2 regions of the Novosphingobium sp. BL-S-34 genome follow, and region 1 is predicted to be linked to the other one. Evidence: predicted binding sites of a transcription regulator. Region 1 holds the regulator's gene; the other holds the start of a gene.
The links. The regulator LexA, encoded in region 1, represses DNA repair genes until DNA is damaged. The targets are predictions, from matches to a motif close to GTTCCNCNCTTGTTCT.
Positions count from the first base shown of each region.

Region 1 (5,598 bases):
ACATGTCGGGCATCTTCACGGCCCGGGTCCTGTCGCTCGAAGAGCAGCCGGCGCTGCAGCGGGATCGGCTGACACTGGCGTTGCAAGAGCCACGAAGCGGGCGGTCCATCAAGGTCCGGGTCAATCTGCCGGCCGCACTGCGGGAACAGCCGCTGAGCACCGGTGCGGTCATTCGGTTCCGCGGCCGACTTACCCCTCCGGCATCACCCATGTTCCCTGGAGGATACGATTTTGCGCGCGCGGCCTGGTTTTCAGGCCTGTCGGCCACGGGCTCGATTACATCGCCGGTCGAAGTGATATCGCTCGGGCGTGGAGGCGATTGGCTCGCCGACCAGCGTGCCGCGTTGTCCCGTCATATAACGACGCATCTCGCGGGGTCGCCGGGCGGTATCGCGGCAGCGCTGACGACCGGAGACATGGGCGCGATCGGCCAGGGTGATGCCCAGGCCATGCGCGATGCGGGCCTGGCTCACCTTCTGTCGATCAGCGGACTTCACGTGAGTGCCGTGATCGGCTGCGTCTATTTCGTCGTATTGCGCCTTCTGGCCCTTTTCCCGGCACTGGCCCTGAGGGTCCGCCTGCCGATATTGGCCGCAACATGCGGTGCGGCCGCGGGGCTGGGTTACACGCTGCTGAGCGGCTCGCAGGTGCCTACCATGCGGGCTTTCCTGGGCGCTCTGCTCGTTCTCGCTGCCATGGCATGGGGCCGTGAAGCGCTGTCCATGCGCTTGCTGGCGGTGGCGGCTGTCATCGTGCTGGTCATCTGGCCCGAGTCGGTCGTTGGTCCCAGCTTCCAGATGAGCTTCGCGGCGGTGATGGTTTTGGTGGCACTCGGCAATGCAGAGCCGCTGAAGCGCTGGTTGGCACCCCGGGAAGAGGCCTGGCCGTTCAAGGCCATGCGCAACCTCACGATGATCCTGATCACCGGCATAGCGATCGAATTGGCGTTGATGCCCATCGCCCTGTTCCATTTCCATCGTGCCGGCCTCTACGGTTCTGTCGCCAATGTGATCGCGATCCCTTTGACGACGCTGGTCATCATGCCTTTCGTCGCCCTGGCGCTGCTGCTCGATGTGGTTGGGCTTGGAGGTCCGGTGTGGTGGCTGGCGAACCACGCTATCGACGCCCTGTTGGCCATCGCCCGCTTCATAGCCGCGGAACCGGGAGCCGTTCGGGTGATGCCCACGATGAGTGGGTGGCATTTTTCGTTGTTTGTCGTTGGAGGCCTCTGGCTGGGCCTTTGGGACGGTCGCATCCGGCTATGGGGGATTTTGCCTATAGCTGCCGGTTTCTTCGGCTTGATGCTCATTCCGGTTCCGGACATCATGGTTTCGGGCGATGGCCGCCATGTGGGCTGGATCGATCCCGAGAGCCATCGGCTCGTGATGCTTCGCACCGGTTCCGGCGACTACGCCCTGGACAACCTCATGGAAGTTGCCGGGACGCGAGAGGTCCCGGTCAATGCGCAGACGGCGCCCGGAACGCGATGCAACGCGGACTTCTGCGCCGTCGAGCTACGTCACGGCGAAGAGGCTCGGCATGTGTTGATCGCGCGGGGGAGGGCCATCGTCCCCGAGATGCAACTGGCCGAGGCGTGCAGGTGGGCCGACGTGGTGATCGCCGAACGCCGCTTGCCGAGGACCTGCCTGCCGAAGTGGCTCAAAGTTGATCGCCAGATGCTGGATCGAACGGGCGGGCTGACTATCGATCTTGCAAGCCGCAGTGTGACGACCGTGGCGGAGGGGCAAGGAAATCATGGCTGGTGGAAGCCCGCTGCGCCGACCATGATCGAACGCAAGGGATGGTATTAGCGACCGCTGGCCTGAGGAGGGCGAACAGGGCGCCCTCCTGAGACGGATCAATGATAGCGGCGCAGCAGGCCTGCCAGCTTGCCCTGGACTTCTACTTCGTCAGGTCCGTAGATCTGCGGTTCGTAAGCGGCGTTCGCGGGATCGAGGCGCACCATGCCATCTTCCCGGCGCAGATACTTGAGCGTCGCTTCCTCACCCCGGACAAGGGCGACGACGATCTCGCCATCCCTGGCCGTGGTGGTCCGCTTTACGAGTGCGAAATCCCCGTCGAGAATGCCGGCATCGACCATCGAGTCGCCTGAGACTTCCAGTGCATAGTGATCGCCTGCACCGAGCAGGGCCGCAGGCACCGGGAGCGAAGACTGGCCTTCCAGGGCCTCGATCGGCACGCCCGCGGCAATACGACCATGAAGGGGGATTTCGATCACGTCGTTGGCGGGCCTGGCGACCGCCGCCGGACGGGAAGGTGCGGCGTTGCCGCCACGCGCCGCCGATACCGCAGCCGCGGCCTTGGCCGGCTTGCTCGTGGCGTCTTCGGGCTGGCGGAGCACTTCGAGAGCGCGGGCACGGTTGGGAAGGCGGCGGATGAAGCCACGTTCCTCCAGCGCGGAAATCAACCGATGGACGCCCGACTTCGACTTGAGATCGAGCGCTTCCTTCATTTCCTCGAAGCTGGGGGAAATGCCGCTCTCTTCAAGCCGGACCTGAATGAACCGGAGCAATTCGTGCTGCTTGCGCGTCAACATCTGCTTAGCCTCATGTGTTCTGTGGCACTTGGCCTGAATCGCCCGACGAACCGGCCCCGGCTGACTTGATGTGTCGTTCAGGGAACTTGTCTGCGAACAATGAGGGAACAATTATGCAACGAATAGGGTATCGTCAAGCAATACCGCCATTTTGGAGCAAGAACACCTGAACGGGATCACCGCGATCAGCGGCGAGGGCATGCGCCGACCGGTCGATCAGGACATTGCTGGCGGCAAGCGAGGACAAGGCGCCGCTATCCTGTAGTGAGAGGGCATGGACCGCCTCACCATCCCAGGATCCCCGCAGGAATTCGCGGCGCGCCCCTCCCGTCCTCAAAGGTGCCGAAAGCCGGGTGGCAATCGCGCGGGGTAAGGGCTGCGCCGCGCCCAGAAATGCGCGCAGTACGGGAAGAACGAAGAAATATGCGGTTACCAGGCTGGACACGGGATTGCCGGGAAGCCCGATCACCAGTTGACGACGCCCTGCCGTTTGCCGTGTCGCGACCATGAGCGGCTTGCCGGGTTTGATCGCGACGCGCCAGAAGTCGATTTCGGCGCCCCATTTTTCCAGTGCCGGCCGGAGAAGGTCGTGATCGCCCACTGACGCTCCCCCGCTCGTCACGATCACGTCGGCATCGGCGGCCGCATCGAAGGCGGCGACCAGAGCGTCCAGATCGTCGGGGATTGGTCCATTTCGATTTGCATCGACGGGAACGCTACGCGCAAGAGCGGTCAGCATGGCGCCGTTGCTGGCGGGTATCTGATGGGCTGCGCAGCATTCGGGATCGCCGGACAATTCATCGCCGCTATCGATCACGGTTAGCCGGGGGCGGCGGCGGACGGCGAGATGCCGGTGGCCCGCCGAAATGGCAAGACCGGCTTGCGCCGGTCCGATCAATGCCCCGGGGGCGAGCAGCGGCGCTCCATCGGCGAAATCCATGCCGCGGAAGCGGACGTGCTTGTGGCCTGGTGAGGGCGCCTCTCCCGTGAGGGCGAGGTGATCGCCGTCCCGGTCGACATCCTCCTGCAGGATCACGGCCCGCGCATTTTCGGGCAACAGGGCGCCGGTGGAGATCCGCACGGCTTGACCCGGATCGACGGCTGCACCGAAAGGCCGCCCTGCCGCGCTTTCACCGATCACCTGCCAGGGTCCGGACAAGTCCCCTTCGCTGACGGCATAACCGTCCATGGCGGAGATATCGGCGGCAGGCTGGACCCGGCGTGCCAGCAACGGAGCCGCGAGATAGCGACCCAGCGCACCGTCGATGTCGACGTGCTCGACGGGCCGCGGCTCGACCAGCGCAAGCAGTCGGGCCTGTGCCTCTTCCAGAGCGATCGGCGGGATCATCGCGACGATGTCTCGATCTTCCAGTCGCCCGATTTGCCGCCACGCTTTTCGATCAGGCGAATGTCACCGATGACCATGCCCTTGTCGAGCGCCTTGGCCATGTCGTAAATTGTCAGCAGAGCCACGGAAACCGCTGTAATGGCTTCCATTTCCACCCCGGTCTTGCCGCTCAGCGATGCAGTGCCCATTGCCAGAACGGCGCTGTCCTCGAACGTGAAATCCAGGTTCACGGCGTCCAGCGTCAGCGGGTGGCACATCGGGATGAGGTCCGCCGTCTTCTTGGCGGCCATGATCCCCGCGATGCGTGCCGTTCCCAGCACGTCGCCTTTCGGTGCATTGCCGGCGCGGATCGCTTCCAGGGCCGAGGCGCTCATCGTGATCCGCCCGGACGCCACGGCGACCCTGCGGGTCGCGGCCTTGGCACCAACGTCGACCATGCGGGCCGAGCCTTCCGCATCGATGTGAGTAAGGGACTTGCTCAAGCGCGGGCTATCCTCAATCTGCGAAGAGGAGCTGGCGGGTTGCCGCTTGGATATCCGCCTGACGCATCAGGCTCTCGCCAACGAGGAAAGTACGGGCGCCGCAAGCCGACAGCCGTTGCAGATCGGCGTGAGTGTTGATGCCGCTTTCGCTCACGAGCAGGGTGCCGGCGGGTGCCAGCGGGGCAAGGCGTTCCGTCGTCGAAATATCGGTCGCGAACCGCTTGAGATCACGGTTGTTCACGCCAATGAGACGCGACTTGAGGCGGCTCGCCCGCTCCATCTCGTCTTCGTTGTGGACTTCGACCAGGCAGTCCATCCCGCGCTCACGCGCCGCAGCCTCGATTTCAGCCATAAGCACGTCGTCCAGCGCGGCGATGATGATCAGGATCGCGTCGGCGCCGATCGAGCGCGCCTCGGCGACCTGCCAGGGATCGATCATGAAATCCTTGCGGATCACCGGAAGCGAGCAAGCGGCCCGGGCCTCGACGAGGAAATCTTCATGGCCCTGGAAGTAAGGCGAGTCGGTCAGCACCGAGAGGCAGGCCGCACCGCCGCGCTCATAAGCGATGGCATGTTCGGTGGGGCGAAAATCAGGCCGGATCAAACCCTTGGAAGGCGAAGCTTTCTTGATCTCCGCGATCAAGGCGAATTCGGTCTTCGCCTTCCGGCGCAGGGCCGCCTCGAAGCCGCGAGGTGCGCTCTGTTCGCGGGACCGGGCGTCCAGGTCATCCAGCGTCGCGAAACCCTTGCGCGTCTGCACTTCGATGCGCTTGGTGTCGCAGATCTCGGTAAGCTTGTCGGACATCGGTAACCCTCGAAAACACGCAGCGCCTCAAGCCCGAAGCGCGGAAATCCAGCAATTGAGCAGAGCATTGGCCAAGCCCTTGTCGATAGCCTCGGCAGCCTCTTCCACGCCTTCCCGCCAGGTTTCGACCTCACCGGCAACGATGAGGGCGCCCGCGGCATTGAGCAGGACGGCATCGCGATAGGCGCCATGCTCGCCCAGCAGCAGTCGCCGCAGGGCATCGGCATTATGGGCCGCATCGCCGCCGCGTATCGCCCCGACTGGAGAGATGGGCAGCCCTACATCCTCAGGCGAGACGCGGCGCATCGAAAGCTCGCCGTCCTTGATCTCGGCGACTTCGTTGCCGCCGGCGAGGCTGAGTTCGTCCAGCCCCTCGTCGCCGGAAATGACGAAAGAATGCGTGCTG
Region 1 covers NZ_CM166472.1:412,055-417,652, forward strand. Annotated here, with positions in the region: gene AC1VV3_RS01925 (ComEC/Rec2 family competence protein) at 1-1,811, shown strand, start outside; gene lexA (transcriptional repressor LexA) at 1,859-2,557, opposite strand; gene AC1VV3_RS01935 (molybdopterin molybdotransferase MoeA) at 2,691-3,905, opposite strand; gene moaC (cyclic pyranopterin monophosphate synthase MoaC) at 3,902-4,387, opposite strand; gene trpC (indole-3-glycerol phosphate synthase TrpC) at 4,401-5,192, opposite strand; gene trpD (anthranilate phosphoribosyltransferase) at 5,220-5,598, opposite strand, start outside.

Region 2 (5,598 bases), 820 kb from region 1:
TCAGCCCCATGACCAGGAACACCGAAGTCCAGCCGATCCGCTCGGCCAGGATCAGGGCCAATGCCCCGCCGACGAGCGCGGCGATGCGATAGCCCATCTGGAATACCGTAGAGAGCATGTCGATGGTCGCCACGTCGTCCGCCACGTCGACGCGCCAGGCGTCGATGGCGATGTCCTGCGTGGCCGAGGCGAAGGCGCCGATGCCCGCCAGCAGCGAGAACAGGCCCAGCGCCGCGACCGGATCGAGCTGCGACAGCGTCACCAGAATGATGCCGAGAAGGACCTGCGCCGTCACGATCCACTGCTTGCGGCGGCCAAGGCGGCGAAGGCCGGGCAGGTCGATGCGGTCGAGCGCGGGCGACCAGAGGAACTTGAACGCGTAAGCCAGCCCGATCAGCGAAAATACGCCCATCGTCTCCAGATCGACATGGGCATCGGACAGCCAGGCATAAAGCGTGCCGAGCAGGAGCGAGTACGGCAGACCGGCCGCAAACCCGAAGACCGCCATGAACCCGGTCTTCCGATTGCCCAAAGCGCGAATCACCGTCCCCAAGCCGGGCTTCGGGGCAGCAGAGGCTTCAGACATCCAATATTCTCCGTTGGCAAACTCCGGGGACGGGCCCTGCGCGACCGTAACGCGTGGTTTCCCGAAGGGAAGGCTGGATGAAGCGGCGATCAACAGGTATGGGCGGGCGAATGTCCAAACCTCCTTTCAAATCCGGCGGCCCGAAGCGTGGCGGCTCTTCCCGCGATGGCGGCTCCTCGCGTGGCCCCTCGCGCACCACTTCAGGCACCTCGGGCCGGCGCGGCGCCGACCGGACGGCACGCGACGGCGCGACCCGGAGCGATGCGGGACGGGAAGAAGGCGGCCGGGGACGCGCGTTTCGCGATGGCCCCGCACGGGATGCGCGCGATACGCGCAGCGCCCGGGATTCGCGGGACGGCCGCAACCCCCGCGATACGCGATCGACGCGCGACGAACGCCCCGCCCGCGGCGGCCGCTCAGGCCGCAGCGGCCGTGACGAAAAGCTCTTCGGCCGTAACGAACGCCCCGTGCGCGATGAACGTCGTTCGCGCGATGATCGTCCGGCCCGCACCGAACGCCCTGATCGTGGCGACCGTCCCTTCCGCGAGGATCGGCCTTTCCGCGAAGATCGGCCATCGCGCGATGGCGCCCCGGCACGCGGCGAGCGCTCTGCCCGCACCACCGCTCCGGCGCGTGACGCCGCGCCGCGCCGCGGCCCCGGCGCTCGTTTCGGCGAGCAGGAATCGCGCGGCAGCGCTTATGCGCCGCGCGGTCCCCGTCCGTCGGATTCCGGCCGCTTCGACAGTGAACGCCCGCGTCGCAAGCCCCCCCGCTCGGCGCCCCAGGCGGCAGCGCCCACGCCCAAGTCCGCCGGGTTGCCCGTGCGCGAGGGCGAGCGCATCGCCAAGCTGCTGGCCCGTGCCGGCATCGCCAGCCGCCGCGAAGCCGAACGCCTGATCATCGAAGGCCGCGTGAAGCTGGGTGAAGACGTGATCGAGACCCCCTCGACCGTGCTCGCCAACCTCAAGGGCGTCACCGTGGACGGCAACCCGGTCCGCGAGGCCCAGGAAACCCGCCTCTTCGCCTTCCACAAGCCGGCCGGCCTGCTCACCGCCGAGCGTGATCCCGCCGGCCGGCCGACGATCTACACCGCCTTGCGCAATGCCCTGCCCGAAGGCAGCGGCAGGGTGATGCCGATAGGCCGTCTTGATCTCAGTACCGAGGGGCTGCTGCTGCTGACCAATGACGGCGAGTTCAAGCGCGAGCTGGAACTGCCCGCCACCGGCGTGCCGCGTACTTATCGCGCCCGTACTTTCGGCGACATCAGCCAGGGACAGCTCGAAGACCTGATCGAAGGAATCGAGATCGAAGGCGTGGTCTACGGCAAGATCGACGCCAACATGGAGCGCCGCACCGGGCGCAACCAGTGGATCGAGATGACTCTGACCGAAGGTAAGAACCGCGAAGTCCGCCGTGTTCTCGAACACCTCGGCCTTCAGGTCAGCCGCCTGATTCGCACGTCTTACGGACCTTTCCGCCTGCTCGACCTGCCCAAGGGCATGGCCTTCGAGGTTAGCCAGCGCGATCTCGAAAACTTCCGCAAAACCCTGCCGAGCATCAAGTCGTGAAGGGGCCCGCGGCCAGGGGCACAGCCGTGAAGACGGGCCTGCGCATCGTCGCGGGCGAATGGCGCGGCCGCAAGCTGGCAGCGCCCGAAGGCGATACCACCCGGCCGACGGCGGACCGCACGCGAGAGACGCTGTTCTCGATGCTGGCCAGCCGGCTCGGTACATTCGAGGGCCTGAAAGTCGCGGATCTCTTCGCGGGATCGGGTGCGTTGGGCCTTGAGGCGCTGTCGCGCGGCGCGGCCCATTGCCTCTTCGTCGACCAGGACCCGGCAGCGGTCCGCGCGATTCGCGCCAATATCGCCAATCTTCAGGCCCAAGGCCGGAGCGACGTTCGCGCCGGGTCGGTCATGGCGCTCGGCCCCGCCAAGGGAACACTCGACCTCGTTCTGCTCGACCCGCCTTACGAGACGGGCGCCGGCGCAGTCGCGATCGACAAGCTCGCGCGGCTCGGCTGGATCGGCGAACAGACCTGGGTCAGCCTGGAGACCGCCAAGACGGAAGGCGTTTCCATCAAGGGCTTCGAACTCGAAAGCTCGCGCGATGTCGGCAAAGCCCGCCTGCATCTGCTGCGGCCCGTCGGCTAGAAGGCAGTACCGTCCCGGACAAGGTTCGGGACGGTCTCGCCCGGCTTACTTGCCGCCGCGATTGCGACAGCCATCCTTCACGGTCTTGCTGCAGACCGGATAATCCTTGTTCATCGCGGTCGCAGGCGGCGGCGTCATCGCACCCTTGTAGGGGCCGCCCTGATAGGTCTGGTCGGCCGGCATGGCCGGACGCACCGTCTGGTCGGCATATTGCGGATCGGGAACGCCGGTCGTCGGCATGCCTTCACCCGGAGGGTTCGCCTGTGCCGGGGGCGTCGTCGGTGTCTTGCCGGCCATCTGCTGCGATATCGAGTTCCAAGCGATCGCCTGCTGCTCCGGGGTCATCTTGTAGATTTGCCCGCGCTGGTCCGGGGTGAGCGCCCAGTAGCCCTTCTGCTGCGGCGCCGTGAGGCTCCAGTAATAGGCTTGATACTCCGGCGTCCACGAGTCGTAATCCGCGCGCTGGGCGGCCGGCCAGGCGTCGTACATGGACTTCTGGTCGGGTGTCATGGTCGAGGAGGTGATGGGCTTGGCCCCGGCCATGCCCGAGGGCATGCTGGAATCGGAAGGGGTTGCGGGCGGCGGCGGGGCTTCCGGCACAGGGGGCATCTCGCCGGCAGTGTCCGGGGTGCCGGTATCCCCAGCGGTGTCTTGGGCCTGGACGGCGCCGGACATGCCCAGGATGGCCAGGGCTGCCGCGCCCGAAAGGAGATATTTGTGCATGACTCACTCTCCATCTGCTCGTGTTTCTGGTTATTCTTTTCCGTGACTAGGCGACTCCCGGCGCCGGGGGATTGTTCCGGGGCTGCGACGAACCGGCCTTGCGCCACGACATCCCGTTCCCTAGATGTTCACGGGTGAACGATCTGCAATCCTCCCTGCCCGAAGCCTCCTCGGACCCCCTGCTGGAAGGGCTCAACCCGCCGCAGCGAGAGGCCGTGCTGACCACCGAAGGCGCGGTGCTGATGCTGGCCGGGGCCGGCACGGGCAAGACGGCGGCGCTCACCCGCCGCCTCGCGCATCTGGTGCGCAGCCGCCTCGCCTGGCCGAGCGAGATTCTCTGCGTCACGTTCACCAACAAGGCCGCCCGCGAAATGCGCGAGCGCGTGGGGCACCTGATCGGCCCGGCCGTGGAAGGAATGCCCTGGCTGGGCACGTTCCACGCCATCGCCGCCAAGATGCTGCGCCGCCATGCGGAGCTGGTGGGGCTGCAACCCAACTACACGATCATCGATACCGACGATCAGTTGCGCCTGCTCAAGCAACTCATCCAGGCCGAAGGGCTGGACGAAAAGCGCTGGCCCGCCCGCCAGCTTGCAGGTTGCATCGATCGCTGGAAGAATCGCGGCCTCAACCCGGCCGACCTCGATGCAGGCGAGAACGAGGCCTATGCCAATGGCCGCGGGCAGAAGTTCTACCAGCTCTATCAGGACCGCCTGAAGGCCGTGAACGCCTGCGATTTCGGCGACCTCCTTCTGCACATGCTCAACATCCTGCGCACTCACCGCGAGGTGCTGGAACAGTATCAGCAGCGGTTCAAATACGTGATGGTGGACGAGTACCAGGACACCAACCAGGTCCAGTACCTGTGGCTCCGGCTCATCGCGCAGGAGCGCAAGAACATCTGCGTGGTGGGAGACGACGATCAGTCGATCTATTCCTGGCGCGGCGCCGAAGTGGCCAATATCCTCAAGTTCGAAAAGGATTTTCCGGGCGCCAAGGTGATCCGGCTGGAGCAGAACTATCGCTCCACCCCGCAGATCCTCGCCGCCGCTTCGGGCCTGATCGGCGAGAATACCCAGCGCCTCGGCAAGACGCTGTGGACCGAGCGCCATCCCGGCGACAAGGTCCGCGTGATCGGCGTCTGGGATGCCCCCGAGGAAGCGCGCCGCGTGGGCGACGAGATAGAGCGGCTGGAACGCGAAGGCGCCCCGCTCGACCAGGTGGCCATCCTGGTGCGCGCACAGTACCAGACCCGCGAATTCGAAGACCGGTTCATCTCGATCGGCATGAAATACCGCATCGTCGGCGGCTTCCGCTTCTACGAACGCGCCGAGATCCGCGATGCCCTCGCCTATCTGCGCGTGATCGCGCAGCCGGCGGACGACCTTGCCTTCGAGCGCATCTACAATGCCCCCAAGCGCGGCCTGGGCGCCAAGGCGCTGGAGGCGCTGCACACACTCGCTCGCCGCCGGAACATCCCGCTTGCCATGGCCGCGATCGAGATCGCCGACAGCGACGAATTGCCGGCCCGTCCGCGCAACACGTTCCTGTCGCTGATGCGCGACTTCGCGCGGTGGCGGGACCTTTCCGGCACCGAGAACCCAGCCGATCTCATGCGTACCGTCTTGGATGAGAGCGGCTATACGGACGCGCTCCAGGCCGAGAAGACGCCCGAAGCCAGCGGACGCCTCGAAAACCTCGTCGAACTGGCGCGGGCCATGGAGGAATACGAGACGCTCGGCGATTTCCTCGAGCACGTCAGCCTGGTCATGGACAACGACGCCGCCTCCGACGAGGAAAAGGTCACGATCATGACCATGCATGCGGCCAAGGGACTCGAGTTCGAGCATGTGTTCCTGCCCGGCTGGGAGGAAGGCGTGTTCCCCTCGCAGCGGGCGATGGACGAAGGCGGATTGGCCAGCCTGGAGGAAGAGCGCCGGCTCGCCTACGTCGCGATCACCCGCGCGCGGCGCAAGTGCACCATCCTGCACGCGGCCAATCGGCGGATCTACGGCCAGTGGACCAGTTCGATCCCCTCGCGCTTCATTGCCGAACTTCCGGACGATCACGTCGAGAGCGAAACCACGCTGAGCGGCGGCGCTTCGCTCTGGCGGGCGCAGTGGTCCGAAATGGCGGA
Region 2 covers NZ_CM166472.1:1,232,079-1,237,676, forward strand. Annotated here, with positions in the region: gene AC1VV3_RS05740 (AmpG family muropeptide MFS transporter) at 1-586, opposite strand, end outside; gene AC1VV3_RS05745 (pseudouridine synthase) at 697-2,154, shown strand; gene rsmD (16S rRNA (guanine(966)-N(2))-methyltransferase RsmD) at 2,181-2,738, shown strand; gene AC1VV3_RS05755 (hypothetical protein) at 2,784-3,461, opposite strand; gene AC1VV3_RS05760 (ATP-dependent helicase) at 3,596-5,598, shown strand, end outside.
Region 2: a site for LexA is predicted at 3,577-3,592, ahead of AC1VV3_RS05760 (ATP-dependent helicase). Genes of this name have one in related genera too.